2 linked regions of the Rhodopseudomonas palustris genome follow. The protein of the gene in region 1 interacts with the protein of each later gene in a pairwise test. Links are inferred from orthologs where the notes say so. Each region holds a gene or a part of one and is shown on either strand. Other genes may lie near its edges.

Region 1 (13,787 bases):
ATTTGGCGGCGGTGAGCCTGATATAGGAGGGGGGGTCGGGTCCGCAAGGACCGTTGCGGCGTTTCGATCACGAAATCATGGGCTTTACGAATCGTTACGAAACACCGCGTTAGCGCGCTGCAGTGCAGCTTGCGGGGTCGGCGCCGGCAGCGCATCATCGAGGTTGCCGACCGACCGATTTGCCGCGCCCCGGCGGTCGATGCCCCACCAAACAACGGCCTCAATGCGGCCTCAGGACACTCGCCATGAGACAGATAGCGCGCCTGTTTGCGATTGCCCTGCTGTCGGTCGCCGCGACCCATGCGGTGGCTGCCGACACGGTCTACCCACGCGGCATCCGGGTCGGCATCGTGCCGATGCCAGGGCTGACCCAATCCAATGCCTTCCTGGGCTTTGAATCCGACGACCACGGCGTCAAGGTGCTGGTCTCGGAGCTGCCGGGCCCGGCCTTCGAAAAGGTCGATGCCGCGTTCAAAGCGGCGCCCGAGGGCTCGCTCGGCAACGTCAAGCCGGAGAAGATCGAGACTCCCGCCGGCAGCGGCTATTTCACCGCCGAGGACGCCGTGATCGGCCCCGACAAGGTCCGTCGCTACTCGATGATCGTGCCGGGCAGCAAGCTGTTTTCCGGGTACGTCGCGGTGCAGGTCGCCGCTGTCAAATCCGAGACGTATTCGGACGAGGCGGTCAAGAAGATGCTGGCATCGGTCTCGGTCCGCCAGCAGGTGCCGGCCGACGAGCAGATCGCCCAGATGCCGTTCAAGGTCCGCGAGCTCGGAGATTTCAAGACGGTGCGGACGCTGGCGCCCGGCGTCGCGCTGCTGCTGACCGACGGCAACGAGGAGGCGGTCGAGACCGGACCGTTCATGGTGCTGGGGTTGATCGGCTCGGTGCCTGAAAAGACCGACGACCGCGCCCGCTTCGCCCAGCAGGCCGCCGAAGCGATTCCCGGACTACGCGACGGCAAGATCACCATGTCGGAGCCGATGCGGATCGACGGCGCCCAGGGATTCGAGACCCGGATCACCGGCGTCAGCGGCAAGGACAATACGCCGGTGACCGTGGTGCAATGGCTGCGCTTCGGCAGCGCCAATGTGGCGATGCGGGTGATCGGTTCGTCACCGAAGGAGCAGTGGGCGGAGGCCTTTCCGCGCTTCCGCAAAGTGCGCGACGGACTGCAGCCGCGCTGATCGGCACCGAACGACGTACGCAACCGCGCGCCGTTTGTTCTCTCAGACCATTTGTTGAGCCTGGCGAGCGGTGCGGCTCCGGCACGGGCCGAAGCCGCGAATCGAATCAGCCGGCGTTGCCGGCCTCGGTGCCGCCGTCGCTTGGCGCAGCCTTGGCGCCGCCCTTGGCCACTCCGACCAGCGCCGGGCGCAGCACCCGTTCGCCGATCGTGAAGCCGGCCTGTACCACCTGCACAACGGTGCCGGCCGGCACCGACGGATCCGGCACTTCGTACATCGCCTGCTGGAAATTCGGATCGAACTTCTGGCCCTTAGGGTCGAACTTCTTGACGCCGTTTTTTTCCAGCGCGTTGAGCAGCGAGCGCTCGGTCAGCTCGACACCCTCGATCAGGGCCTTGAGGCCGGGCTCGGCGTTGGCGCGGGCGTCGGCCGGCACCGCATCGAGCGCGCGCTGCAGATTGTCGGCGATATCGAGCACGTCGCGCGCGAACGACGTTACCCCGTAGGTACGGGCGTCTGCGACCTCCTTCTGGGTCCGCCTGCGCAGGTTCTCCATCTCGGCCAGCGTGCGTAGCATCTTGTCGCGCGCATCCGCAGCCTCGCGCACCAGGGCCTCGTTCGATCCTTCTTCCGGGTCGTCCGGCATGATGTACGGCTTGGAAACGACCGGATCGGCGGCGGCCTGCGCCGTGTCCTGGTTGTTGTCCTTCTGTCCATCAGTCTCGGTCATCACGCTACCTTCTTGAAAAATCTCTGGATCGTTACGGGAGAGCTGGCCGGGATATCGTGGTTTGCGGCGCGAAAATCAAGTTTCGGAAAATCAGCCGCCCAGCATCCGGCTGACGATCCGCGCGGTGTAATCGACCATCGGGATCACCCGCGCATAGTTCAGCCGGGTCGGCCCGATCACGCCGAGCACGCCGACGATGTGGCCGGCCCCGTCGCTGTAAGGCGCGATGATGGTGGACGAGCCCGACAGCGAGAACAGCTTGTTCTCCGAGCCGATGAAGATCCGGACGCCGTCGGCGCTTTCGGCGCGGCCGAGCAGATCGATCACCCCGCGCTTGGTCTCGAGATCGTCGAACAATAGCCGCACCCGCTCCAGATCGTCGAGCGCATGCAGGTCTTCGAGCAGATTGGCGTGGCCGCGCACGATCAATTGCCGGTCGTCGCCGTCGCCGCCCGACCAGCTCGCGACGCCGGCCGCGATGACCTTCTGGGTGAGCTGATCCAGTTCAGCCTTGTTCTGGACCATCAGCGATTCGAGCTCGAGCCGCGCCTCCGCCAACGTCCGGCCCCGGATCCTCGCGTTAAGATAATTGGCGGCCTCCACCAGCGCCGACGACGGCACACCCGGCGGCAGCGTCAGCACACGATTTTCGACCTGACCGTCTTCGGCCACCAGAATCACCAGCGCCCGCTCCGGCTCCAGCCGAACGAATTCGATGTGCTTGAGCCGGACATTGGCCTTTGCGGTCAGCACCACCGCGGCGGCCCGCGTCAGGCCGGACAGCCGTGTCAACGCCTCGCCGAGCGCGGCTTCGACCGTGTGGGCCCGCCCCACTGACGAAAGCTGCGCCTGGATCGACTGCCGCTCCGGCTCGGTCAGGTCGCCGACCTGCATCAGGGCGTCGACGAAGAATCGCAGACCGAGTTCGGTCGGCAACCGGCCGGCCGAGGTATGCGGGGCGTAGATCAGGCCGAGCTGTTCGAGATCGGCCATCACGTTGCGCACCGAAGCCGGCGACAGCGGGACGGAAATCAGACGGGAAATGTTGCGGGAGCCGACCGGCTCACCGGTCGCGAGATAGCTTTCGACGATCTGACGAAATATCTCCCGCGAGCGCTCGTTGAGCTGGGCAAGGCCGGCATTGGGCGCGATCAGGCCGATCGGGTCGTGCTGAACCAAATTCTCCTCCGTGATCCGCTTAATCTGTCGTCGCTTCCGTCGAGTTACAAGCGGTCAGCGCCGGGTTGCCGGCCGCAACCCTTGCCGCTGCGGCTGCGGCCCCCTAAAAGCACCGCAACGTTGATTTTTCCCCCCGCAATAGATGGAGGTCCCCATGCGGCCGAGCCGCCGTGCGCCCGACGAATTGCGCGCCGTGTCGCTGGAACGCGGCGTGGTCAAATACGCCGAGGGCTCCTGCCTGGTGAAGTTCGGCGACACCCATGTGCTGGTGACCGCCACCCTGGAAGAACGGCTGCCGCCGTGGCTGAAGGGCCAGGGCCGCGGCTGGGTGACGGCCGAATACGGCATGCTGCCGCGTGCCACGCTGGAACGCACCCGGCGCGAGGCTTCGGCCGGCAAGCAGAATGGCCGCACCGTGGAGATTCAGCGCCTGATCGGCCGCTCGCTGCGCACCATCGTCGATCTTGAGGCGCTCGGAGAGCGCCAGATTACGGTCGATTGCGACGTGCTGCAGGCCGATGGCGGCACCCGCACCGCCTCGATCACCGGCGCCTGGGTCGCGCTCGCCGACTGCCTGAACTGGATGAAGGCTCGCAACATGATCAAGACCCAGGTGCTCCGCGACAATGTCGCGGCGATCTCCTGCGGCATCTACAACGGCACCCCGGTGCTGGATCTCGACTATGCCGAGGACTCCGAGGCCGAGACCGACGCCAATTTCGTGATGACCGGCGACGGCCGCCTGGTCGAGGTGCAGGGCACCGCAGAGCGCACGCCGTTCTCGCAGGACGAGTTCCTCAAGCTGATGGCGCTCGCCCAGAAGGGCGTCGCCAGGCTGGTGGATCTGCAGAAAATGGCGGTGGGGTGAGTCATTCCTGCAACCTCTTCGCAGCGCGCGCTGAGCTAGGCTGACACCGCTATGCATCGTCGAATCACCGGTAAGCTCATGATCGCCACCCATAATCCCGGCAAGCTGGCCGAGATGCGCGAGCTCTTGGCTCCTTACGGCATCGAAGCGATCTCCGCCGGCGAGCTCGGCCTCGCCGAGCCGGACGAGACCGGCGACAGCTTCCAGGCCAATGCCCGGATCAAGGCCGAAGCCGCCGCCAGGGCCGCGCAACTGCCGGCGTTTGCCGACGATTCCGGACTGGCAGTCGATGCGCTCGGCGGTGCCCCGGGAATATATTCCGCACGCTGGGCCGGCGAGACTAAGGATTTCGGCGCTGCCATGGCGCAGATCGAACGGCTGCTGCAGGAACGCGGCGCCACCGCGCCGGAGCGGCGCACCGCGCATTTCGTGTCGGCGCTGTGTGTGGCCTGGCCTGATGGGCACGTCGAGGAGGTCGAGGCGCACGCCGGCGGTACTTTAGTGTGGCCACCGCGTGGGACAGCCGGGTTCGGCTACGATCCGATTTTCCTGCCCGACGGGCACGACCGAACCTTCGGCGAGATGACCAGCGTCGAGAAGCACGGCCTGCCGCCGCTCGGCCTCGGCCTGTCGCATCGCGCCAAGGCGTTCGTCAAACTGGCGGAGATCTGCCTTGCGGGCTAGCCCCGATCCAGCTTTCGGCGTTTACGTGCACTGGCCGTTCTGCCTGTCGAAGTGCCCGTATTGCGACTTCAACAGCCATGTCCGCCACGCCGCGATCGACGAGGAGCGGTTCGCCCGCGGCTTCGCGCGCGAGATCGCCACCACCGCGGAGCGGATCGGTCCGCGCCAGGTCAGCTCGATCTTCCTGGGCGGCGGCACGCCATCCCTGATGCAGCCTTCGACCGTGGCGGCGATCCTCGACGCCATCGCCCGGCACTGGCACGTCGAACCGGATGCAGAAGTCTCGCTCGAGGCCAATCCGACCAGCGTCGAGGCGACGCGTTTTCGCGGCTATCGGGCGGCCGGCGTCAACCGGGTCTCGCTCGGCGTGCAGGCGCTCGACGACGCCTCGCTGAAGGCGCTCGGACGGCTGCATTCGGCCGAAGAAGCCATCAATGCGGTGGCGATCGCCAAGTCGGCGTTCGACCGCTACTCGTTCGATCTGATCTACGCACGCCCCGGCCAGACCGCGGCGATGTGGGAAGCCGAACTGCGCTATGCGATCGGCGAGGCCGCCGAGCATCTGTCGCTGTATCAGCTCACCATCGAGCCCGACACGCCGTTCTATTCCCTGCACAAGGCCGGCAAACTGCCGACGCCGGACGAGGCCGAAGCACGGGCGTTGTACGACGTCACTCAATCAGTGTGCGCGGAACTCGGCCTGCCGGCCTACGAGATTTCCAACCACGCCCGCCCGGGCGCAGAGTGCCGGCATAATCTGATCTACTGGCGCGGCCAGGAATATGCCGGGATCGGCCCCGGCGCCCACGGCCGGCTCGATATCGGCGCGGTGCGCTACGCCACCGCGACCGAGAAACGCCCCGAGAGCTGGCTGATGCGGGTGGAAGCCACCGGCCACGGGCTGATCGCCGACGAACGCCTCACCAGCGAAGAGCGCGCCGACGAATTTCTGCTGATGGGGCTGCGGCTCGCCGAGGGCATCGATCCGCGGCGCTATCAGGCGCTGTCGGGACGGCCGCTCGATCCATCGCGGATCGCGCTGCTGCGCGAAGAGGGCGCGATCGCGGTCGATGCCGACGGCCGGTTGCGCGTGACGCAAGAGGGCTTCCCGGTGCTCGACGCCGTGGTGGCCGATCTGGCGGCGTAGTCCGCACCCCAGGTGTGGTTCCCGGGGCGCACCGGCGAGGTGCGAACCCGGAACGAGATGAGACCGCGCTACGCTCCAAAACTCTTCGGCGAGCCGGCGACGGCCTGCGCGCCGCCGGTAGCGACCTTCATGACCGCCAAGCCGCGCTCGTTGGTACCGTCGGCCCTGAACCGGAACAGCCCATCGATGCCGGCGAAGCCGGACGGGTTCGTCAGCGTTTCGCTCGAGAACCGCTGCGGACCCTGGGTCCGTGACAGCGCCGCCACCAGCGCCACGCCGTCATAGGCGAGCGTCGCGGTGCGGACCGGATCCTGGCCGTAGCGGGTGCGATACCGGCCCGAAAACGCTCGGAAGCCGGACGGGTCGGGCGCCGCGAACAGGCCGCCCTGCAGCGCCGGGGTCGAGAACACCCGCGGATTGTCCCACAGCCCGGTGCCGAGAAGCTGCACGCGCTTCAAATCGGCCCCGGAGGCGGTCAGCGTCTCAGCGATGCCGGCCAGCGCGTCGCCGTCGTCGGCGAGCAGCAGTGCATCGGCATTGCCGAGCGAGGCGGCGATCGAGCGCGCCGGGCCACTGCGATCGGCGCCGTACTTCTCGAACGCGACGATCCTCCCGCCCTTCTGGTTGGCGATCTGCTTGAAGGCGGCCTCGACCACCGACCCGTAGGCATTGTCCGGCAGCAGCGCCGCGTAGGAACGCTTGCCGATGCTGCCGGCGTAACCGACGATCCGGTTGACGTCGGATTCCGGCAGGAAGCTCAGCAGATAGACGCCGCGGCCGGCAACGCTGGAATCGGTCGAGAACGCGATCACCGTGACGCCACGGGCCCGTGCCGCCTGCGCGGCCGCCGGAACCGATTGCGCGAACAACGGCCCGAGAATGATTTCGGCGCCTTCGTCGAGGGCCTGCTGGGTCGCCGACTGGGCGCCGAGCGGATTGCCGCCGTCGTCCTTGATCAGCAACTGAACGTCGGGATTGTGGAATTCAGCCAGCGCCATCTCGGCGGCATTCTTCATCGACTGGGCGGCGACACCGGCATTGCCGGGTGCCGACAGCGGCAGCACCAGCCCGACCTTGACCCGGCCGTTGCCGACCGCAGTCGGCTGCTGAGCGGGCCCGGTCGCCGGCTGCGACTGGCCGAACCGGTCGCTCAGGGTCTGCTGGACGCCGGAGCAGGCGCTCAGCAGCGGGGCCCCGAGGATCAGGCCCAGTGCGGCGCGGCGTGTGGTTCGCAACGGTTTCGTGTGTGGATCGTGCAAGCTTCCCATGCCATCTCTTGCGGCGGTCCGGCGCAGCGCCGGATCCCGTGTCGTCTTCCGAACGATCGGCCCGCGGGGGCTTTCGCCGGAGATTTCATCACAATGTCGGCCAATGATTAACCGGGCCAATAGGTCTATGCTGGTTAGCGGCGCCGGACAAATCACTGTGCCGTCGTTTTCGATCATCCCGCCTCGTTCATGCCCTCCAGGATGACCATCAAGCCGGTCCGATGCGCGTCAAACCACAGATCTCCGTCCCGTCGTCCGACCCATCGGAGCCCGACGCGCGAACCTTCCTGATCGCCGGGCAGCGTCTGGTCGCACCGCGCGCGACGCCCGGTCTGCATCTGGTGGCGACGCCGATCGGCCATCTCGGCGATATCACCTTGCGTGCGCTGGAAACACTGGCCGGCGCCGATCTGATCGCCTGCGAAGATACACGAATCACGCATCGCCTGCTCGAACGATATGGCATCTCGGCGCGGCTGAAACCGTATCACGAGCACAATGCCGCGCAGGCGCGGCCGAAGCTCCTCGAAATCCTAGGCCAGGGCGGTTCTGTCGCACTGGTGTCCGACGCCGGCACGCCGCTGATTTCCGATCCCGGCTACAAGCTGGTGCGCGACGTGTACGCTGCCGGACACCAAGTAATCAGTTTGCCGGGCCCCTCCGCCGTCATGGTGGCGTTGACGCTCGCCGGGCTGCCGACGGATCGGTTCTTCTTCGGCGGCTTCCTGCCGCCCAAACAGGGCGCTCGCCGCGCCCGCCTCGCCGAGCTTGCGGCGATCGACGCGACCCTGGTGCTGTTCGAAGCCGGCAGCCGGATTCAGAACGCGGTGCGCGACCTCGCCGATCTGCTCGGCGAGGCGCGCGAAGCGGCGATCTGCCGCGAACTCACCAAGCTGCACCAGGAGGTGCGCCGCGCGCCGCTGGCCGAACTCGCAGCGCTAGCCGACGAGATGGAGACCCGTGGCGAGTTCGTGGTGGTGATCGCGCCGCCCGATCCGGCCGCGCAGGTGATGAGCGACGACGCGCTCGATCGCTGGCTGGAGGAGGCATTGACTCGGCACAGCGTCAAGGATGCGGTGGCGCAGGGCGTCGAACTTTCGGGCCGGCCGCGGCGCGACATCTACGCGCGCGCGCTCGCCCTGGCACGACGCCGCGAGACCGACGATGGCTAAGATCGAGCCCTCGCGCCGGTCGGTCCTGGCGCGACTCGCCGCGTTCCGGACCGGGTTGTCGGCCGAAGCCAGCGCGGCCGATTATCTCGAACGGCAGGGCTACCGCATCCTGGCGCGTCGCTTCAAGGTCCGCTGCGGCGAGATCGACCTCGTCGCCCAGCGCGGCGCGCTGGTGGCGTTCGTCGAGGTCAAAGCGCGCCGCAATGTCGACGATGCCGCCTATGCGGTGACACCGCGGCAGCAGGCCCGCATCGTCGCGGCCGCCGAAGCGTGGCTGAGCCGCCATCCCGAACACGCGATGAGCGAGCTGCGCTTCGACGCCATTCTGATCTCGCCCGACACCGCGCCACGGCATCTGCCCGGCGCCTTCGACGCCACGCCGTGAGCCCGGCTGCTTGACCGGATCGCCGCGCCGCCGCATCGTCACCGCCCTGCCAACTCCGGAACACCCGACATGACATTGAAGGTCGCCGTCCAGATGGACCCCATCGCGCGGATCAACATCCGTGGCGATTCGACGTTCGCGCTGTTGCTCGAAGCACAGGCCCGCGGCCATTCGATCTCGTACTTCACGCCCGATAAATTGTCGCTGCGCGGCAACGAGGTGATCGCATCGGTGCAGAGCCTGAAGGTGCGCGATCAGGAGGGCGATCACTTCACGCTGGGCGAGCCTGCGCGCGTCGACATGCGCAGCTTCGACGTGGTGCTGCTGCGTCAGGATCCGCCGTTCGACCTTGCGTACATCACCTCGACGCATCTGCTCGAGCGCATCCACCCGCACACGCTGGTGGTCAACGACCCGGCCAGCGTCAGGAATGCGCCGGAGAAGCTGTTCGTGATGGACTTCACCGAACTGATGCCGCCGACGCTGATCAGCCGCGACAAGGACGAGATCAACGCGTTCCGGGCCGAGCACGGTGCGGTGGTGATGAAGCCGCTGCACGGCCACGGGGGCGCTGCGGTGTTTCGGGTGCTGCCGCAGGACATCAATTTCGGCTCGCTGTACGACATGTTCGCGGTCACCTTCCGTGAACCCTGGGTGATCCAGCGCTTCCTCCCGGAGGTGAAGCACGGCGACAAGCGCATCATTCTGGTCGATGGCGAGTTCGCCGGCGCCGTCAACCGCGTTCCGGCCGCCGACGATCTTCGCTCCAATATGGTCCGCGGCGGCGCCGCGGCGGCCACCGACCTGTCGCCGCGCGAGCAACAGATCTGTGCGGCACTTGGTCCGAAACTGCGCGAGCGTGGGCTGTTGTTCGTAGGTATCGATGTAATCGACGGCTACCTGACAGAGATCAACGTCACCTCGCCGACCGGAATCCGTGCAGTCGCCCGGCTCGGCGGCCCGGACATCGCAGCCAGGATCTGGGACGTCATCGCGGCGAAAAGGGCCTGACGGACCGGCGGGGGTGCGCGGCCTGGTTCGGCCCGGGCGCGCCGAACGTCCCTCTTGCCAGTCGGCCGCACTGGCCGCACAACTAAGCGGCGCGTCCACTATCCGAACAGCCGACGACTGCCGAGGCATCCGGCGCGTGGTGGATACCGCCGCGGTAAGCTATGGTGTGGTCGCTCGGTCGACGGCAGGCGAACCGGCCTCGCGCCCGGCAGTTATCGGATCGGAGGTTGCGGCAGCATGATCGTCGGCGAGGATCAGCTTTGGGGACGGCGCGCGCTCGAATTCGTCGATGCCGTCGAACGGCTGGATGCGCCGGCGCTGGTCAGCCAATTCGAGTCGCTGATCGCGAGCTGCGGCTTCACCGCCTACATCATAGCCGGACTGCCGTCGCGAAATGCCGGACTGCCGGAATTGACGCTGGCCAATGGCTGGCCGCGCGACTGGTTCGACCTCTACGTCAGCGAGAATTTCAGCGCGGTCGACCCGGTGCCGCGCCATGTCGCCAGCACGGTGCATCCGTTCGTCTGGTCGGAGGCGCCATACGACCGCGACCGCGATCCGGCCGCGCATCGGGTGATGACCCGCGCGGCCGAATTCGGCCTGGTCGAGGGCTATTGCATTCCGCTTCACTACGACGACGGCAGCGCCGCGATCAGCATGGCCGGCAAGGATCCTGATCTCAGCCCCGCGGCCCGGGGCGCGATGCAGCTCGTCAGCATCTACGCCCACAGCCGCCTGCGCACGCTCGGCCGGCCGAAGCCCGGCCGCCGCAACAAGCTCACCGCACGGGAATGCGAGATCCTGCAATGGGCCGCCCAGGGCAAGACCGCCTGGGAGATCTCGATGATCCTGTGCATCGCCGAGCGCACCGTGAAATTTCATCTGATCGAGGCGGCTCGCAAACTCGACGCGGCCAACCGCACCGCTGCGGTGGCCAAGGCGCTGACGCTTGGATTGATCCGGCTGTGACCTGTCCGATCGGACAGTAGTTCGGTTCCCGTTCGCACCTGCACAGTTCTCTCCCGCAGACCCCACTGCAGGAGGGAAAATCAGCATGCAGGTTCATGTCATCCGTCGGGAGAACCGGGCGCTCTACGCCGGTCTGCTCGACAATTATTTCCGGATTCGGCACCAGATCTACGTCGTCGAACGCGGCTGGAAAGAGCTGGCGCGGCCCGACGGCCGCGAGATCGATCAGTTCGACACCGAAGATGCGGTGTATCTGCTCGGCGTCGACAACGACGAGATCGTCGCCGGCATGCGAATGGTGCCGACCACCTCGCCCACGCTGCTCAGCGACGTATTTCCTCAACTGGCCCTCGCCGGCTCGGTTCACCGGTCGGACGCCTACGAGCTGTCGCGGATCTTCGTGGTGCCGCGCAAGCGCGGCGAACATGGCGGACCGCGCGCCGAGGCGGTGATCCAGGCGGCCGCGATGGAATACGGACTGTCGATCGGGCTGTCGGCGTTCACCATCGTGCTGGAAACCTGGTGGCTCCCCCGGCTGGTGGATCAGGGCTGGAAGGCCAAGCCACTCGGTCTGCCTCAGGACATCAACGGCTTCTCGACCACCGCGGTGATCGTCGACATCGATGACGAAGCCTGGGTCGGAATCTGCAGCCGCCGGTCGGTGCCCGGCCCAACGCTGGAATGGCGCGGTCTCGAGGCCGTGCGTCGCCAATCGCTTCCGGAATTTCAGGTGATCCGATGAACGCTTCGTCCAAGCCCCGCGCAGCGCGGCCGGTGGTTCTCAATGCGGCCAATGCGCCGATCAAACAGCAGGCGGTCAGCATCGACACGCTGGCGCTGACGATCAACCGCGCGATCGAGCAGGCCGAAGACCTCGGCATCCCTTCGGCCGTCCAGCTCCTGATGATGGCGCGGCTCGAGGTCGATCTGACCGAGATCGCGCTGGAAAGCCGGCACAAGACCAGCGCCTGACCCCGGACCGGCGGGCGATCCCTCGCCGGTTTGTTCTCTTAATGTTCTTGCGCGGGTTCTGCGCCCGCGCTAGCGTTTCGGACCGGGAGAGGCGTCATGGTCCAGCACGTGTCCACCGTGGCTTTTGAGGGCATCGAGGCGCGCAGCGTCGATGTTCAGGTCCAGGTGTCGCCCGGGCTGCCGGCCTTTGCGGTGGTCGGACTCGCCGACAAAGCGGTGTCGGAAGCGCGCGAGCGGGTGCGGTCGGCGTTGATCGCATCCGGGCTGGCGCTGCCGGCACGGCGAATTACCGTCAATCTGGCTCCTGCCGACCTCCCCAAGGAAGGCAGCCACTACGATCTACCGATCGCGCTCGGGCTGATGGCCGCGATCGGCGCCATTCCGGCCGACGCGCTCGAAGGCTTCACCGTGCTGGGCGAGCTCGGGCTCGACGGCTCGATCGCAGCGGTCGCCGGCGTGCTGCCGGCGGCGATCGCCGCCAACGGACGCGAGCACGGCCTGATCTGTCCGGCCGCCTGCGGCTCCGAAGCAGCCTGGGCCAGCCCCGATATCGAGATCATCGCGGCCGGCTCCCTGATCCAGATCGCCAATCACTTCAAAGGCTCGCAACTGCTCGGCCGGCCGCAGCCGCGGGTCCGGGAGGCGGAGCCGTCGAGGATCGACCTGCGCGACATCAAGGGCCAGGAGAGCGCCAAGCGGGCGCTCGAAATCGCCGCCGCGGGCGGACATCATTTGTTGATGATCGGCGCCCCGGGAGCCGGCAAGTCGATGCTGGCGTCGCGGCTGCCGTCGATCCTGCCGCCGCTGTCGCCGGCCGAACTGCTCGAAGTGTCGATGATCGCTTCCGTCGCGGGCGAAATCCGCGACGGCGCACTGACGTCGCGGCGGCCGTTCCGCGCGCCGCATCATTCCGCCAGCATGGCGGCGTTGACCGGCGGCGGCATCAAGGCGCGGCCGGGCGAGATCTCGCTGGCGCATCAGGGCGTGCTGTTTCTCGACGAGCTGCCCGAGTTCGATCCGCGGGTGCTGGATTCGCTGCGGGCGCCGCTGGAAACCGGCGAGGTCGCGGTATCGCGCGCCAATCACCGCATCACCTATCCGGCCCGGGTGATGCTGGTGGCGGCCATGAACCCCTGCCGCTGCGGCCAGGCGTTCGAGCCTGGGTTCGCCTGCAAGCGCGGCAGGATCGAGCGCTGTACGTCCGATTATCAGTCGCGCATCTCAGGCCCGTTGATGGACCGGATCGATCTGCGGATCGAGGTGCCGGCGGTGAGCGCCGCCGACCTGATCCTGCCGCCACCGACCGAAGGCTCCGCCGAAGTCGCCGCCCGCGTCGCTGCAGCGCGCGAGGTGCAGCGCGCCCGCTACGCCTCGATCGGCCTGCCACAGGTCCGTACCAATGCGGAAGCGCCGGCCGCGGTTCTGGAAACCACCGCGCAGCCGGATTCCGCCGGCCTCAAACTGCTGCACGAGGCCGCCGAAACCATGCGGCTGTCGGCGCGCGGTTATCACCGGGTGCTGCGGGTCGCCCGAACGCTCGCCGATCTCGACGGCTGCGACCGGATCGGGCGAGTCCATCTGGCCGAAGCGCTGTCGTATCGCGCGCTGGCCGACGACCTGCGCCGCGCGGCGTGAAAATCGATCGCGGGAGTTAACGCAACATCAACCCTTTTTGCAGCGCGGCTGCCCACCCGGACAGCCTTCAACCTGATTGCAGCACCCAAGGCGCCAGGATCGGCGTTGCCTAGGGCGGCAAATGCAGGAGCTACGATGGCAGGGAAGCTGCGGATCAGGTCGAGGCTGCGCCTGATGGCGCGCCGGCATCCGCGCATCGTGCTGGCGGGCCGGGCCGCCATGGCGTTTTCCGCCGGGTTCGGCGGCGCCTATGGATTGTTGCTCAGCAGCACGCCGGAGATCTCAGGATACGATCCGCACACGTTTGCGATCGGCGCCAGCTTCCTGTTCGCGCTGGCCTGTCTGGCACTCGCGATCCAGACGATGCGGCTGCGCCGGATGCGGAACCGCCTGCGAATGCTCACCGGCTCACATGGCGCATTGCCGGATCGGCCGATCAAGGACGGCAACCGGTCCGGCTCGAATGCGGCAGGCGACGACGATCCGGCAACCGGCGATCCAGCGAGCCGCGCCCGATCGCGGCTGCTGGCGATGGCGTCGCACGAAATCCGCACGCCCCTGAACGGCATCATCGGCATGA
Region 2 (16,247 bases), 2.7 Mb from region 1 along the record:
GGATGCAGCGGCGTGTAGCGCATCCCCATCACGGTCGCGGCGCAGATCGCAGCCCAGGATTCGGCGCGATTCGAGGACAGAATCGACAGCGCACTGCCTTTGGCGAGGCCGCAGTCGCGAAACAGCGTGATGAAGCGGCCGATCGCCTCGCCGAGTTCGCGGTAGCTCCAGCGAATGCTGCCGTCGGCGATCGCCGGACGGTCGCCGTGGCGCGCGATCGCATTGACGATCAGGCCACCGCCGGTGCCGCCGGAATGAAGCTGGTCCATGGTTTTCCCCCTTGTGATGGTTGTTGTTGTCGCGCCCGCCTGCGTGCTGCGGCGGCGCTAGCGGACCGCGCTATGGCGGCCGTTCGCGGGCCGCCATCCAGGCAAGCGCCAGATAGGCGGCGAGCAGCACTGCTTCCCCGAGCACGACCAGCAGACTGCCGCCGTAGATCGCCGGGAACATCAATTCGATCACCGCCATCGACACCACGGTGGTGAGCCACACCACGGCGCCCCAGGGGGTCGCCAGCCACAGCCCGACGGCGGCGACCAGCTCGATCACGGCGAAATAGACCGTGGCGGTCTGCCAGGCCATGGTCTGGACCTCGAAGGCGTCGTCCTCGCCGCCGACGAAGCCGGTGATCTGCGCCCAGTGGTAAAGTCCCTTGACGACCGACAGCACCGCCATCACCCGCAGGAACAGCACCAGCCGCCGCGTCCAGTCGTTGTCGTGGTTGTCGGGCCGCTCCGGCGAAATCGCCGCGACCGAGATCGCCTGGTCGCGCGGCAGCGGTTCGCGGGGTTGGATGTCGGACATCAAGGCTCGGCTGTTGCTCGGCGGATCGGGTTCGACGGAGTCTTGGCCCGCCGGGGCAGCAAAATCAATCGGCTGTGATGGCGGTGGAACCTTCTGATTGCGCCAAATCAACAGCGCCGTGACGCGGCAGTGCCAAAATGCTACTTTCCATGAACACAGCAGAGCCTGCAGGGAGAGTTGGCACCATGGCGATCAAATTCGGCCGTCCCATCGAGATTCGCGACCCCTCGACCCGGCCCGCCGCTCCGCCGCTCGATCTCACCATCCGTCCGCGCCGCAACCGCAAGACCGAGTGGGCCCGCCGCCTGGTGCGTGAGAACGTCCTGACCACCGACGACCTGATCTGGCCGATGTTCGTGATCGACGGAAGCAACCAGCGGGTTCAGGTCGCCTCGATGCCGGGGGTCGAACGGCTCAGCGTCGATCAGATCGTCCGCGACGCCGAACGCGCCGCCAAGCTCGATATCCCGTGCATCGCGCTGTTCCCGTTCACCGAGCCGTCGCTGCGCGACGAGCACGGCACCGAAGCGTCCAATCCGGAAAACCTGATCTGCAAGACCGTCCGCGCGATCAAGAAGGAATTTCCTCAGATCGGCGTGCTGTGCGACGTCGCGCTCGACCCCTACACCAGCCACGGTCATGACGGCCTGATCGAGGACGGCCGCATCCTCAACGACGAGACCGTCGCGGTGCTGGTGCAGCAATCGCTGGTGCAGGCCGAGGCGGGCTGCGACGTGATCGCGCCGTCGGACATGATGGACGGCCGCATCGGCGCGATCCGCGAGGCGCTCGATGTCGCCGGCTATCTCGACGTCCAGATCATGGCTTATGCGGCCAAGTATGCGTCCGCCTTCTACGGCCCGTTCCGCGACGCGATCGGGTCGGCCAAGGCGCTGACCGGCGACAAGCGCACCTATCAGATGGACCCGGCCAACACCGACGAAGCGATCCGCGAGGTCGAACTCGATCTCGCCGAAGGCGCCGACATGGTGATGGTCAAGCCGGGCATGCCGTATCTCGACATCGTCCGCCGCGTGAAGGAAACCTTCGGCGTGCCGACCTTCGCCTATCAGGTGTCGGGCGAGTACGCGATGATCGCCGCGGCCGCCAACAACGGCTGGCTGGACGGCGACCGGGCGATGATGGAGAGCCTGCTCGCCTTCAAGCGCGCCGGCGCCAACGGCGTGCTCACCTACTTCGCCCCGGCGGCCGCCGAGAAGTTGAGGCAGTTGGGCTGAGTCCCGGCCCCCTCCGCCGCGCAGCTTCCCTCGCCGATTCGCCGGCCTCCGGCGGATCGATGGATGGTTTGTAATGTCGCGGCAGCCTTGCAACGCGTCGTTGCCGTCGCCATGTCGAACCGGGCGACCGCTCCTGTCCGGGCGGCCCAACGCGGAGCAGGCTGATGGCTGACTATGGTGGGAGTGGCGGCTGGCGCGGCGGCGAGGTGCGGCCCGCGGCGTTCGACCCCTGGCTCAATCCGGAACTGTTTCAGGGCGTGCTGACCAAGCGGGTGTTCGCCTTCCTGATCGACCTGGTGGTGCTCGCCGTGCCGGTCATCGTGGTGACGGTGTTCATCGCGATGTTCGGCCTGGTCACGCTCGGGATCGGCTGGACCCTGTTCTGGCTGGTGTCGCCGCTGTCGGTGATCTGGGCGCTGGTGTATTACGGCGCCTCGCTCGGCGGCCCGCATTCGGCGACGATCGGGATGCGGACAATGGGGCTGGAACTGACCACCTGGACCGGCGAACCCGGCTACTTCGTGCTCGGCGCGGCACACGCCTTCCTGTTCTGGCTGTCGCTGTCGATGCTGACCCCTCTGATCCTACTGATCGGGCTGTTCAACAGCCGGCGCCGGCTGTTGCACGATATCCTGCTCGGGACCGTGATTATCAACAGCACCGTACCCGCCTCGCAGCCGGCGCGCTCCTACTAAGGGCGAAAGCGATTGACCGGCGGCGGACGCAAGGCGATGCTGGGCGCGTTGGAGGCCGACGACCCGACGTGACCCAGCACTCGCGCGATACCCCGCAATTCTATCTGACCGCCCCCTCGCCGTGCCCGTATCTGCCGGGCCGGCACGAGCGCAAGGTGTTCACCCATCTGGTGGGCAACAAGGCCGGCGAGCTCAACGACCTGCTGACCCATGGTGGCTTCCGGCGCAGCCAGTCGATCGCCTACCGCCCGGCCTGCGATCATTGCCGCGCCTGCGTGTCGGTCCGGGTGATCGCCAACGAGTTCAAGCCATCGCGCAACCAGCGCAAGCTGCTGGCCCGCAACGCCGACATTGTCGGCGAGCAGCGCAACCCGGTGCCGACCTCCGAGCAATATTCGGTGTTCCGCGCCTATCTCGACCAGCGCCATCGCCACGGCGGAATGGCCGACATGACGGTGCTCGACTATGCGATGATGGTCGAGGACAGCCACGTCCAGACCCGGATGATCGAGTACCGCAAGCGCACCCCCGACACCGGCGTCACCGGCCGCGGCGGCGACCTGATCGCCGCAGCGCTGACCGATGTGCTCGGAGACGGGCTGTCGATGGTGTATTCGTTCTACGAGCCGACCGAGCAGAACCGATCGCTCGGCACCTTCATGATCCTCGATCATATCGCCCGCGCGCGGCGGCTCGGCCTGCCCTACGTCTATCTCGGCTACTGGATCGAAGGCTCCAGGAAGATGGACTACAAAGGCCGCTACCTGCCCCAGCAGCGGCTGGCGCCGAGCGGCTGGCTGCGCATCGACGCTTCCGGCGAGATGCAACCCGAGCCGCAGGATTAGCTCGGCCCTTCCGACACAGGCGTCCAGTCTCGCCGGTCGTCCCGCTACACCACGGCGAGACAATGGGACAACGAAAGCGTGCGCGTGCAGTTCATGGTCGCTGCCCCGTGTTCGGCTCGACATCAGCGGGAGCGATCTCGATGGTGGCCGTCATCCCAGCCGCCAGTTCTATGCCGGACGGTACTTGATCGATATGGATACGCACCGGGATGCGCTGGGCGAGACGCACCCAGGAAAACGTCGCCGCGACATTGGGCAGGCCGAAGCGCCCCGGCGCTTCACTGCTGTTCTCGATGCCGCGACCGATACTTTCGACATGGCCCGCCACTGGCTGGTCAAAGCCCATCAGCTTGACCCGCGCCGGGGCCCCGACACGGATCTGCTGAATTTTCGTCTCTTCGAAATAGCCGGTGATCCAGAAACTGGCGGCATCGAGGATCGCGACATTCGTCGCCCCAGCGGTCGCGTAGTCGCCGGGCCGAAGCTTCAGATTCGTCACATACCCATCGACAGGTGAACGAACGACGGAACGAGCAAGATCGAGCTTGGCCAAATCGAATGTCGCCACCGCGGCCTGATAGGCGGCGCTGGCTATTGCCGCAGCGCCGCCCGATTGCTGGACGGCTTCCTGTGAGACAACATCCTTGAGCTGCCGTTTCCGCTGCGCCGTGGCTTGACGAACGATCATATCCTGGCGCTTCGCTTCGACGTCAGCCTCGGCCAGCGCCAGTGCCAAACGAAGCCGTTCGGGGTCGATCTCGTAAAGTACATCACCGCGTTTGACGTACTGATTGTCGACCACTGCCACCGAGCGGATCGCACCTGAAACCTCAGGCGCGATCTGGACGACATTCACGCTCACTCGACCGTCGCGCGTCCAGGGTGTTCGCTGGTAGTGGCCCCAGGCCTGCAGGCCGACAACACCCGAAAGAGCGACTAAGCCGACGGTCAGGGCATAGCGGCTGAGCACGGACAGAAACGATTTCACGAGATTGATCCGATCAAGGGAAGATACAGCATGAGAAGACCGTAGATCATGAGGAAGGTGGCGATTTCGACGAGTGGCCGATACTCGAACAGCCGGGAGATCCCGGTGGCGTTGCAGAAACGCATGATTGCCACGGTGGCGAACAGCGCGACGAGCGCGAGGACCACCAGGCCGGGAATGAAGACACCCCCCATATTCAAATCAACGATCATGAGCCGGATCGTCCTCCTGCACCATTCCACCGAAACCGAGCGCAAAACGGAGGTCGATCAGCAGATCGATTATCCGCAGGCGACTCTTGAGTGAACTGGCCGCCATCATTGCCATCAACGTCGCGATGCGCTGATCGAGGTCTGCAAGTTCGGCAGGCGTCGTCGGTCGCCTCACGCTGAAACACGTGGCAATCGCGGACAGAAGACCGCCGATTGCGACGCCGGCCTCGCCCTGGACCTGCGGGACCAGCTTGCGAAGCCGGCCGGCGACGTGACCGATGCGAAGAAGGCACAGCGTATCGTCAAGGACGTTTGCAGGGGCTCTGCCGGCCGCTCGCAGCCTCGGCAGCAGCAGCGCCGTTCGGTCGATCATCAGGCTTGTCCAGCGCGCTTCGTTCGGCGCGCCGCCCAGAGCGCGGCGACCGACATCCTGCCGACTGTGGAGAAGCAGCCGGTTGATCGCGACGTCCAGCGGTACAGTCTGGAAGATGGACATGCTGACCGCCCCGAAACCAACTGCTGCGAACAGTGCGATCACGGTGTCGAGAAAAGTGGCGAAGTCACCGGTGTAGTTGCTGCCGAGGCCCGACAGGATCGGAATTGTGAGAGTGATTCCCAGCGCCATGAACGTCGTCGGCGCTCGCGCCTGGAGCGAGCCAGCAAACAGAAATGCTGGCGCAAGGACCGCGACCAGAACTGCGAAGTTCGTGACTTGGGGCAAGATGGCGAAGCTGTAGACGAGGCTTATCAGAACTCCCCAGATCGAGCCCACGATGTATTTGACGACGAATGGCACAGGCGCGTCGAAATTGCCGAACAAGGTGCAGCATACGCCGAGAATTGAGACTGCGGTGCCGCCCTCCGGCCAGGCCGACCATATCCAGAAGGCACAGCCGCTGAGGATAGCGACGACGGCACCGAGCGCTGCACGAGCCGCCATCCATGGATCACGGTGATAGACGTACCCCTTTGCAGGCGCCGGCCCGTAAAGCCACTCCGCCTGTGGTGAGTTCGAGCCGGTGATCATGTTCTGATCGAGCTGGTCGCAGTCGTGAATCAGGCCGATCATTTCAGCCAGATGACCTGCAAGGTTGGCGCCCACCCGGTCGGCGGGCGTCGCTGCATCTGTGCCCAGATGAGCCTGGAGCGACCGCGCGCGCGCGATCAGCCGAGCCGCCCTCTCCCCATCGCCCGTCCCAGCGGCAGCGATCCAGGCCCCGACATCATCGATCAATGCGGTCAGCCCATCAGCCGTATCGCCGTGCCCAATGCGGAGAAAACGGACCCGGTCTTCGATTTCAGTCGTGAGTGGAAGAAGCCGAGCGAGCCTGGCGTGAATGAGTTGCAACGTCTCGCGCCGCGGCGTCACCGATCCGGGATCATACGGCAGATGCGTCGCAAGCCCCCGGAGCATCAGGAGATCGGCAGCAAGTTGATGGCGATCGTTGCGGTTCGCTTTCGCCGTTCCCGTCAGCGCGAGGCCCGCAATCCCGCGGGCGTCCAGAAGCGTCGCCGACAGCTTGCCGGTGAACTGGCCACTCATCGGCTTCGGCAGGACGTAACGGTGGATCAGAACCGCGCAGATAATTCCGATGGAGATTTCCTGGACGCGCAGCGATGCCGTTTCGAACACTGCACCAGGATCAAGCACGCTCGGAAAGCCGATCAGGCTTGTCGTGTAGCCAGCCAGTACGAAAGCGTAGGCTCGCGGCGTCCGATCCAGCAGCGAGAGAAACAGACACCGACCGATCCAGCCCGCGAGGATGACGCAGCATACGATCGGGTCGTTGACGAAATTCGGAACGATAGCGATCGTCGCAATCGCACCCACCAAGGTGCCGACGAAGCGATACACGCCACGACTGAACGACGCTCCCGCGGATGTCTGAGAGACGATGTAGACAGTAACGATCGCCCAGAACGGCTTGGGCAAATCGAGTTGCAGCGAAATGTAATAGGCCAGCATCGCCGCGGCGAAACTCTTGGCCGAAAAGAGGACCGCATCCGCATCCTCCTTGATGGCCGCCGTGCGAGCGAAGTCCGCTGCCACCTGCAGTATTGCTGTGCAGGGCTCGATCAAGCGAGGAGATACCGTCGGCATTATCTTCATGCCGCCAGTTGTGTCCGATTTGCAGAAGCGAATAAATTCGGTATTACGACATAAAATCCCTGAAAACGGCCATCCTGATGCCCGCGCCGCAATCTGCCGTTTCCGTTTTCGATCCCGACCTGACGCATCTGCCTGCGGTCTGCCACAAGCTCGATTTCTCCGACCATGCGGCGGAAGTGCCTTTGCATGTCCATCGCAAGGGGCAGTTAATCTTGGCCCTGCACGGCGCCGTCACTTGCACGGCCGGCGACGAGATCTGGATCGTGCCTCCGAATTGCGGGGTGTGGATTCCTGGCGGAGTGCCTCACAGCGCGCGCGCGACCGCAAATGCGCGGCTCAACTATCTGTTCGTGGAACCGGAAGCGGCGAAACTGCCCGAATCCAGTTGCACGCTGTCGATCTCTCCGTTGATCCGGGAAATGGTCGAGCGTCTGGCAGAGGAGCGTGCGGACTATCACACAGACAGCCACGCAGCCCGAATGGCGCGCGTTCTGCTGGACGAACTCGCGGAGATGCCGCGCGAGCGGTTCAACCTGCCGATTTCCAGCCATCCGAAGATCCGGGCCATCGCCGACGCTCTGACAGCGGAGCCATCCGACCGCAGGACCTTGAGCGATTGGGCGAAGCAGATCGCGATGAGTGAAAGGTCGCTGGCGCGGCTGCTGATCCGCGAGACAGGACTGACGTTCGGACGCTGGCGACAGCAGCTCCACCTCGTCGTCGCCCTTCGGGAACTCGCGAGCGGCGAAGCGGTGCAGAACGTTGCGGCCGGACTTGGCTACGAGTCGGTCAACGCCTTCATCACCATGTTCAAGAAGGCGCTTGGAAGCACTCCCGCTCAATACTTCGCGCAACGTCACGCCCCCACGAAAGCGGGATCGAATGAGCAGAACCGTGTTTGACCAAACGCCGGTTCTACTCGGCCAGCACAGCCGCGGCTCTGGGATTTCGTCTGCGGACTACCCGCCGGTCGCGTAGTCGAACACCAGCTTGATATTCAGCGCGATGATGATCGCGGCGATCAGTGCGGCGGCAATCGACAGCCAGCGCGGCGCGACGAACTCGCCCATCTTGGCTCGGCTGGCGGTGAACATCACCAGCGGCACCACCGCGAACGGCAGTTGCAGGCTGAGTACCACCTGACTGAGGATCAGGAGCTGCCCGGTGCCCTTTTCGCCGGCGATGATGGTGACCACTACCGCCGGCACAATCGCGATCAGCCGCGTCACCATCCGGCGCAGCCACGGCTTGATCCGGAATTGGATGAAGCCTTCCATCACGATCTGGCCGGCCAGCGTGGCGGTGACGGTCGAATTCAGGCCGCAGGCGAGCAGCGCGATGCCGAACAGCGTCGGCGCCAGCGTCGAGCCGAGCAGCGGCGCCAGGAAGGCATGGGCTTGGTCGAGTTCGGCGACATCGGTCTGGCCGGCGTGGTGAAAGGTCGCCGCTGCCAGGATCAGGATCGAGGCGTTGATGGTCAGCGCGAAGGTCAGCGCGATCGTCGAGTCGATCGTGGCGAGCTTGATCGCCTCGTGCTTCTCGGCCGGGCTGTGGCCGAAACCGCGGGTCTGTACCAGGCCGGAGTGCAGATAGAGGTTGTGCGGCATCACCGTAGCGCCGAGGATGCCGAGCGCCAGATACAGCATACCGGGCTCGGTCAGCACCCGCGTGGTTGGCGCGAAGCCGCGGATTACCGCTCCCCAATCCGGATCGGCCATCGCGATCTGGATCGCGAAGCAGGCCGCGATCACGCCGAGCAGCGCCACCACGAAGGCTTCGATCCAGCGGAAGCCGAACGCCTGCAGCGCCAGCACCAGGAACACGTCGGCAGCGGTGATCAGCACGCCGAGTTCGAGCGGGATACCGAACAGCAGATTGAGTCCGATCGCAGTTCCGATCACCTCGGCGAGGTCGGTCGCGGTGATGGCGATCTCCGCCGACAGCCACAGCGGCCACGACACCCAGCGCGGATAGGCGTCGCGACAGGCCTGCGCGAGATCCCTGCCCGCACCGACGCCGAGCCGCGTGCACAATGACTGCAGCAACACCGCCATGATGTTGGAGACCAGCGCCACGGTCAGCAGCGCGTAGCCGTATTTGGAACCGCCGGCGAGCGAAGTCGCCCAGTTGCCGGGGTCCATGTAGCCGACTGCGACCAGGTAGCCGGGGCCGAGGAATGCAATCAGCTTGCGCCAGAACGGGCCTTTGGCCCGAGTCGGGATCGTCCCGAACATTCCGGCGAGCGATGGCTCGCCCGGCGAAAGACGCCACCCTTTGGTTCGTTTCGGTGCCGGCGCGGGTTCTGATGTCATCTGCGACGTTTTTGCATCCATCGCATCACAATGCAGGCCGCCACGCGTTCTCGCAAATCATTCACAGTTGCATGTAGCTGACCAAGCACTGATATCGGTCGAATCTGCTTCCAAAACCGCCTTCACGACGCGAGTCGCAGAGCCTTCTTCATATCTGCCACAAAAGACGCCACTGGTCATTGATCGAGCTTCGGCCGGGGGCTTGGCCGGCGGCGATTGGCATCACATTTTCCGGCTTCCGATTCGACCGGAAATGGAGCACAAGGCCGCCATGTCGAGCCAAGTACCAGAGCGAATGTCATTCGGCGGGTTTCTGCGTTGGGCCACGACCCCGCCGCAAGCCTACGCCATGTATTTCGTATGCGTGGTGCTGGTCGGCGGCGTGTCGTTCTACATCGGCACCCTGAAGCCCAGGCACACACCGGGGTTGCCGCCCGCTCCCGCCGCCGTTGCGCCGCCCGGCAACTGACGCGGTTTCGCGCCGATCGGGCGGCAGGCTTGCGCGAAGACAACGCGTCAGGCCCTGCCGCCGCAGTTTCAATGGAGCTGCAGCTTCGGAACGATCGGCAGCACCGTCAGCAACAGGAACAGCGGGATCAGTACGGCGCCAACCCGCAACGCATAGCCAAAGAACCCCGGCATTCTGATCCCGCGTTCGGTGGCGATGGCATACACCATGAAATTCGGTGCATTGCCGACATAGGTCAGCGCGCCCATGAAAACCGCCCCCATCGAGATCGCCGCCAGCGTTCCGGCGAGCGGCCCCATCAACTCGGCCGGCTGACCGCCCGCCAGTTCGAAGAACACCAGATAGGTCGGTGCGTTGTCGAGCACCGCCGACAACAGACCGGTGAACCAGAAATACGGCACCTCGCGCGGCGTGCCGTCGCTTCCCGACACCGCGTCGAGCACCGGCGCAAACAGGCCGGCCTTGCCGGCCTGCAGCATCGCAAGGACCGGGATGATCGCGACGAAGATCCCGGCAAACAGCTTGGCGACTTCGCGGATCGGCTCCCAGGTGAAGCCGTTGGCGGAGCGATGTTCGTCCGCGGTCCACCACAGCGACAGCAGCGCCAGCACGATCAGGCCGCCGTCACGGACCAGGTTCTCGAGTGCGACCCGCGTGCCGTAGACGTTGAACGCGATCCCCGACCGCCACTGCGAGCAGGCCAGAATCGTGCCTATGATGCCGGCGATCAGAACGAAATTGATGCTGCCGCGAAAACCAACCGGCTGTTCGGCGGTTTCGGCTGGCGGATCGTGCCGGGCGTACCACAGGTCGAGCAGATAGAAGATCGTCAGCAGGATGCCGGCGACAATCAGCGTCTGCTGCCAAAGATGCTGCACCGGCCAGAAGAAATCGATTCCGCGCAGGAAGCCGACGAACAGCGGCGGATCGCCGAGCGGCGACAGCGCGCCACCGATATTAGCGACCAGGATGATGAAGAACACCATGACGTGGACGTTGTGCCGCCGCCCGGCATTGGCGCGGATCAGCGGCCGAACCAGGATCATCGCCGCGCCGGTGGTGCCGATCAGGCTGGCGCATGCGGTGCCGACCGCCAGCAGGCCAGTGTTGAGCAGCGGCGTCGCCCGGATCGTCCCGGTGACCAGAATGCCGCCAGACACCGTGAACAGCGCGAACAACAGCACGATGAAGCTGAGATACTCGGCAAGGAGCGCGTGCACCAGCGACGCCAGCGCGCTCTGCCAGCCGTATACGATCGCGATCGGCGCCAGCGCGAGCATGGCCCATCCAGCAGCGATCTTGCCGTAATGCGCGTGCCAGATTTTCGGGGCCAGCAGCGGGCCGAGTGCGATCGACAGCAGGATGCCGGCAAACGGGACACCCCATACCCCGCCGAGCGCGGCACCGTCGAGCTCCGCCGCCTGCGCCGGGCAAGGCGACAGCAACAGCAACAGCGGCAGCAGGAGACCACATCGGCCGGGGCGGCGTTCGAACATCGCGATCAGTGAGTGCAAATCGGGAGCGAGGCGAAGATCAGAATGCGGCCCCGCGTGCGACTGGCGCGCGGGGCAGTTCGACGCGACATCACCCGATGCCACGTCCGAATTTGTTGGACTTCGGGAAGCCCTTCGGCGGCAGCCGGCCGGCATCGGCGCGATTGCCGCGCCATTCGGCAAGCTCCTTCATGGTCGCACTGAACTCGCGGCCGGCAGAATCGCGCCAACCGAGGCCCTGCTTCGACGAGAAGGTGGCGACGTCGGACAGCCCGCCGTCCTTGTATTTCTGCAGCCGCACGCCGCGGCCGCGGGTCATCTCGGGCACCTGATCCAGCGGGAAGATCACCATCTTGCGGTTGTCGCCGATCACCGCGACGCTGTCGTCGCCCTCGCTGACCACGGTGAGCGCCCGCGCTTCGTTGGGAATATCGACGTTGAGGATCTGCTTGCCCTTGCGGGTCGAGCCGACGCACTCGTCCTCGTTCACGACGAAGCCCTGCCCGTCATGGCTGGCGATCAGGAATTTGCGGCCGCCGGTGTGGACGAACACGGTGACGATCGCCGCATCCTGCTCCATGTCGATGAACATCCGGATCGGCTCGCCGTGACCGCGGCCCCCGGGCAGTTTGGCGACGTCGAGCGCGTAGAACCGGCCGTTGGTGGCGAGCAGCAGCAGCTTCGAGGTGGTCTCGGCGAAGAACGACTGGCCGAGTTTGTCGTCCTGCTTGAAGTTCAGCCCCGACAGATCCTCGACATGGCCCTTCAGCGTGCGCACCCAGCCCTTGTCTGAGATCACCACGGTGACCGGCTCGCGCTCGACGAAGGCTTCCTCGATCGCCGCGAGATCGTGCTCCGGCGCGTCGGCAAATTGGGTGCGGCGCTTGCCGAGCGGCGTCTTCGGCCCGAACATCTCGCGGACTTTGCGGACCTGCTCGCCGACCTTGGCCCACTGTTCGGTCTCGGACTTCAGGACCGCGTTGATGCCCTTCAGCTCCGCGCGGAGGTTCTTGTCCTCGGTGCGGATCTCCATTTCCTCGAGCTTGCGCAAGGAGCGCAGCCGCATGTTGAGGATGGCTTCGGCCTGGATCTCGGTCAGGTTGAAGGTCTTCATCAACACCGGCTTGGGTTCGTCCTCGGTGCGGATGATCCTGATCACCTCGTCGATGTTCAGGTACGCGATCAGATAGCCGCCGAGCACTTCGAGCCGGTGCTCGATCTGCGTCTTGCGATGGTTGGAGCGGCGCAGCAGCACGTCGCGCAGATGATCAAGCCACTCACGCAAGGCTTCGGCGAGGCCGAGCACCTTCGGAATCCGGCCGCCCACCAGCACATTGAGATTCAGTGGAATCCGGCTCTCCAGCTCGGTCAGCCGGAACAGCGATTCCATCATCAGCGCCGGATCGACGCTGCGCGACTTCGGCTCGATGACGATGCGGACGTCCTCGGCCGACTCGTCGCGGATGTCGCCGACCAGCGGCAGCTTCTTCTCGTTGAGCAGCTCGGCGATCTTCTCGATCAGCCGCGACTTCTGCACCAGCCACGGGATCTGCGTGACCACCACGCTCCAGGTGCCGCGCGCGCCCTCTTCCTGCTCCCACTTGGCGCGGGTGCGGAACGCTCCGCGGCCGGTGGTGTAGGCTTCGGCGATGCTTTCCTTAGAGTCGATGATGATGCCGCCGGTCGGGAAGTCCGGTCCCTTGACGAAGCGCAGCAGCGCCCTCGACTTGGCGTCGGGTTTCTCGATCAGATGCAACGCGGCGTCGCACAGTTCCGCGGCGTTGTGCGGCGGGATCGCGGTGGCCATGCCGACGGCGATGCCCTGGGCACCGTTGGCGAGCAGGTTCGGGAAGCCGCCCGGCAGCACCACCGGCTCCTTGGCCTGACCGTCGTAGTTCGGCCGAAACGCGACGCCGTCCTCGTCGATGCCGTCGAGCAGCAGGCGCGCGACATCGGTCATCCGCGCTTCGGTGTAGCGGTAGGCCGCCGGGTTATCGCCGTCGATGTTGCCGAAATTGCCCTGGCCGTCGACCAGCGGATAGCGCGACGAGAAGTCCTGCGCGAGCCGCACCAAGGCGTCGTAGATCGACTGGTCGCCGTGCGGATGGAACGAACCCATCACGTCGCCGACAATCTTGGCGGACTTCTTGAACGGCGTACCGGGGTCGAGCCGCAGCAACCGCATCCCGTACAGAATGCGGCGATGCACCGGCTTCAGCCCGTCTCGGGCGTCCGGCAGCGCCCGGTGCATGATGGTCGACAGCGCGTAGGCGAGATAGCGCTCTTCCAGCGCCTCGCGAAGCTGGACCTCGTGAATCTCGGCCGGCTCAGGCGGAATCAATCGTTTTCCCATGGCGTGGGGTTATCCCCTGACCGGGGACGGAGCAAGCGCCTGCGGGCTTTCCGGCCTTGCGGTTTCACCGGGAATCGCGGCGGCACCCGCGCCGGCGACCGCATCGAACCTGGCCCGGGCGCGTTCGATCTCGGGAAAGTGCTGTTCGGCCCAACCGACCAGAGCGGTGAGCGGACCGAGCACCGACTCGCCGGTCGCCGACAGCCGGTATTCGACGCTGGGCGGCTTGGTCGGAAACACCTGACGGGAGACCAGCCCGTCGCGCTCGAGATCGCGCAGCGTCTGGGTCAGCATCCGCCTCGAAATATCTGGAACATCCCGTAGCAGCGCGTTGAATCGCATCGGCTTTTCGGCCAGCGCGATCAACAATAGAGTGCTCCATTTGCTGCCCAGATGGTCGAGCACGTTGCGCACCGGGCAGCGCGCGGCATCGAACCCTTGCTCGCGCCAGGCGGCGTAGCGGTCGGTCAGCGTCGCGCGATGCGTCGCGACGGGCAGGTTCTCTCCAGGTGACCTTGGCACGGAAAACTGCCTCCTTACGGGCCAGGCGGATGGTCTCCATTATAGACCTACTCTCAAATCACGACCACCCAGGAGTTTCTCCGATGCCCGCCTCGCGTTTTCTCATCACCGGTGCCAGCGGCCAGCTCGGCCGCCTCGTCGTTGACGGCCTGCTGAAGTCGGTGCCGCCCGCCCAGATCGGCGTCCTGGTCCGCACCGACAAGGCTGCGGCCGAGTTCGCCACGCGCGGCCTGCACGTCCACCGGGGCGATTACAGCCGCCCCGAGACGCTGACGGCGGCGTTCGCCGACGTCGACCGGGCGCTGTTGATCTCCTCCAGCGAGGTGGGCCAGCGCAGCGCGCAGCACCGCAACGCGATCGAAGCCGCCCGCGCCGCCGGGGTGTCGCTGCTCGCCTATACCAGCCTGCTCCACGCCGACCGCTCGCCGCTCGGCCTCGCCGAGGAGCACCGGCAGACCGAGGCGGCGCTGCTGGAGCTCGGCGTGCCGCATGTCGTGCTGCGCAACGGCTGGTACAGCGAGAACTATGCCGCCTCGATCCCGGCAGCGCTGGCGCACGGCGCCCTGCTCGGCAGCGCCGGCGACGGCCGGATCGCCTCGGCGACGCGCGCCGATTACGCCGAGGCCGCCGTCAGCGTGCTGACTGCCGGGCAGCCGCAGGCTGGCCGGATCTATGAGCTAGCCGGCGACACCGCCTATACGCTCGCAGAATTCGCCGCCGAGCTGTCCCGGCAATCCGGCAAAGCGGTCGCCTATCGCAACCTGCCGCAGGCCGAGTACCAGGCGGCCCTCGTCGCTGCCGGCCTGCCCGAACCGTTCGCCGCGCTGCTGGCCGACTCCGACGCCGGCGCAGCCAAGGGCGCGTTGTTCGACGACAGCCGCACGCTGAGCAGCCTGATCGGACGCCCGACCACGCCGCTCGCCGCGACGATCGCCGCCGCGCTGAGCGTGCTGCGCTGACCAAGCGCGCGGGGGCGATCGCCCGACTTGCTTCAGCGCTTGCCGGTCAAACCTCGAACCAGTTCGGACAAGGCGGCTCGCATCTCAGGCTTGAACTTCCGGCGCGGAGTTGCAAGCTGCCCGAGCACAGTTCCGACCAGCACGGAGACGAAAATTTCGGCGTGAAGCCGCGGCGTGCGCGATCCCGCCGCGGCGAGCGCCAGCTCAGCGCTGCGCTGCCAGGTCTGCTGCCACTCGGCGACGATCGGACGGTAGCGGTCGTCCCGCGCCGCGGCCAGGAACGCCTCATAACAGGCGATGTGAATTTCCGCCTCGGCATCGAGTTCTTTAGCGTACCAGCCGACCAGAGCGTCGATCCAGGACTCGAGATCGAGCGCATCGCTTTGCAGCTTCAGCGCCAGCGCGCGCAGCCGCGCGACCTCGCGCATCAAGGCGAAATTCAGCGCGGCGTCGACCAGTAGATCGCGCGTACCGAAACGATGGGTGATCGCACCCAGCGACATCCCGACCTCGGCCGCCACAGCGCGATGGGTGACGGCTTTGAGCCCGCTGCGCCCAATCAGGCGCAGCGTCGCCTCCATCACTTCGCGTTCGCGCTCGCTGGTGTTCGGCCCCATCATATCCATCGGTTGACAGCCGCCCGCTTCTCAACAATCATCCAACAGAACAAATGTTCTATTTTACATTACATGCGTTCTATCGTGGACGACACACCATCCATTCGACGCCACGACACGCAGTTTCCAGGAGACCGAATGCCGACCTATCGCCTGCACTATTTTCCCGAATCCGGAAACAGCTACAAGCTGGCCCTGATGCTGACACTGTGCGGCCAGAGCTTCGAGCCGGTCTGGACCGATTTCGGCAGCGGCATCACCCGGACGCCGGAATGGCGTGCCCGCGTCAATGCGATGGGCGAGATCCCGGTGCTCGAAGAGGATGGCGCGAGGCTGACGCAGACGGCGCCGATCCTGCTGCAGCTCGCCGATCGTTACGGCCGGTTCGGCGGCGGCACTGCGGACGAAAAATTCGAGGTGCTGCGCTGGCTGTTCTGGGACAACCACAAGCTCAGCAGCTATTGCGCGACCTATCGGTTCGCCCGCACCTTCATGCCGTCGGCCAACAGCGACGTGCTGGCGTATTTCCGCAAGCGGATCGATGACTACCTGACGATCCTCGGCACGCATCTGCGCGACCACGCTTTCGCGGTCGGCGACAGCCCGACGATCGCCGACATCTCGATGATG

What was found.
Region 2: the proteins of grpE (region 1) and FLL57_RS08905 interact in binary tests that used the Escherichia coli proteins (3 or more experiments, as listed by UniProt). The link is inferred for Rhodopseudomonas palustris from one-to-one orthologs.

What each region holds. Positions count from the first base shown.
Region 1 is NZ_CP041387.1:4,609,705-4,623,491, reverse strand. The notes cover bases 106-3,056. They hold grpE (nucleotide exchange factor GrpE), read right to left. Parts: upstream 1,918-3,056; coding sequence 1,294-1,917; downstream 106-1,293. Other genes in these bases: hrcA (heat-inducible transcriptional repressor HrcA), read right to left, coding at 2,008-3,056; FLL57_RS21350 (hypothetical protein), read left to right, coding at 246-1,187. Outside these bases: more of hrcA, read right to left, coding at 3,057-3,096; rph (ribonuclease PH), read left to right, coding at 3,251-3,964; rdgB (RdgB/HAM1 family non-canonical purine NTP pyrophosphatase), read left to right, coding at 4,016-4,648; radical SAM family heme chaperone HemW, read left to right, coding at 4,638-5,795; FLL57_RS21320 (penicillin-binding protein activator), read right to left, coding at 5,864-7,063; rsmI (16S rRNA (cytidine(1402)-2'-O)-methyltransferase), read left to right, coding at 7,285-8,235; FLL57_RS21310 (YraN family protein), read left to right, coding at 8,228-8,620; gshB (glutathione synthase), read left to right, coding at 8,690-9,631; FLL57_RS21300 (LuxR family transcriptional regulator), read left to right, coding at 9,869-10,600; rpaI (4-coumaroyl-homoserine lactone synthase), read left to right, coding at 10,686-11,342; FLL57_RS21290 (hypothetical protein), read left to right, coding at 11,339-11,572; FLL57_RS21285 (YifB family Mg chelatase-like AAA ATPase), read left to right, coding at 11,669-13,207; FLL57_RS21280 (ATP-binding protein), read left to right, coding at 13,343-13,787. UniProt on the Escherichia coli protein: Participates actively in the response to hyperosmotic and heat shock by preventing the aggregation of stress-denatured proteins, in association with DnaK and GrpE. It is the nucleotide exchange factor for DnaK and may function as a thermosensor.
Region 2 is NZ_CP041387.1:1,952,944-1,969,190, reverse strand. Bases 7,039-9,965 are described here. They hold FLL57_RS08905 (Nramp family divalent metal transporter), read right to left. Parts: upstream 9,226-9,965; coding sequence 7,852-9,225; downstream 7,039-7,851. Other genes in these bases: FLL57_RS08895 (sodium:proton antiporter), read right to left, coding at 9,742-9,965; FLL57_RS08910 (AraC family transcriptional regulator), read left to right, coding at 7,039-7,794. Outside these bases: FLL57_RS08950 (AMP-binding protein), read right to left, coding at 1-269; FLL57_RS08945 (DUF6163 family protein), read right to left, coding at 340-804; hemB (porphobilinogen synthase), read left to right, coding at 990-2,042; FLL57_RS08935 (RDD family protein), read left to right, coding at 2,207-2,737; FLL57_RS08930 (arginyltransferase), read left to right, coding at 2,806-3,582; FLL57_RS08925 (efflux RND transporter periplasmic adaptor subunit), read right to left, coding at 3,674-4,570; FLL57_RS08920 (DUF1656 domain-containing protein), read right to left, coding at 4,567-4,782; FLL57_RS08915 (FUSC family protein), read right to left, coding at 4,772-6,892; more of FLL57_RS08910, read left to right, coding at 6,970-7,038; more of FLL57_RS08895, read right to left, coding at 9,966-11,169; parC (DNA topoisomerase IV subunit A), read right to left, coding at 11,258-13,519; FLL57_RS08885 (winged helix-turn-helix transcriptional regulator), read right to left, coding at 13,529-14,041; FLL57_RS08880 (SDR family oxidoreductase), read left to right, coding at 14,125-15,000; FLL57_RS08875 (TetR/AcrR family transcriptional regulator), read right to left, coding at 15,033-15,581; FLL57_RS08870 (glutathione S-transferase family protein), read left to right, coding at 15,756-16,247. UniProt on the Escherichia coli protein: H(+)-stimulated, divalent metal cation uptake system. Involved in manganese and iron uptake. Can also transport cadmium, cobalt, zinc and to a lesser extent nickel and copper. Involved in response to reactive oxygen.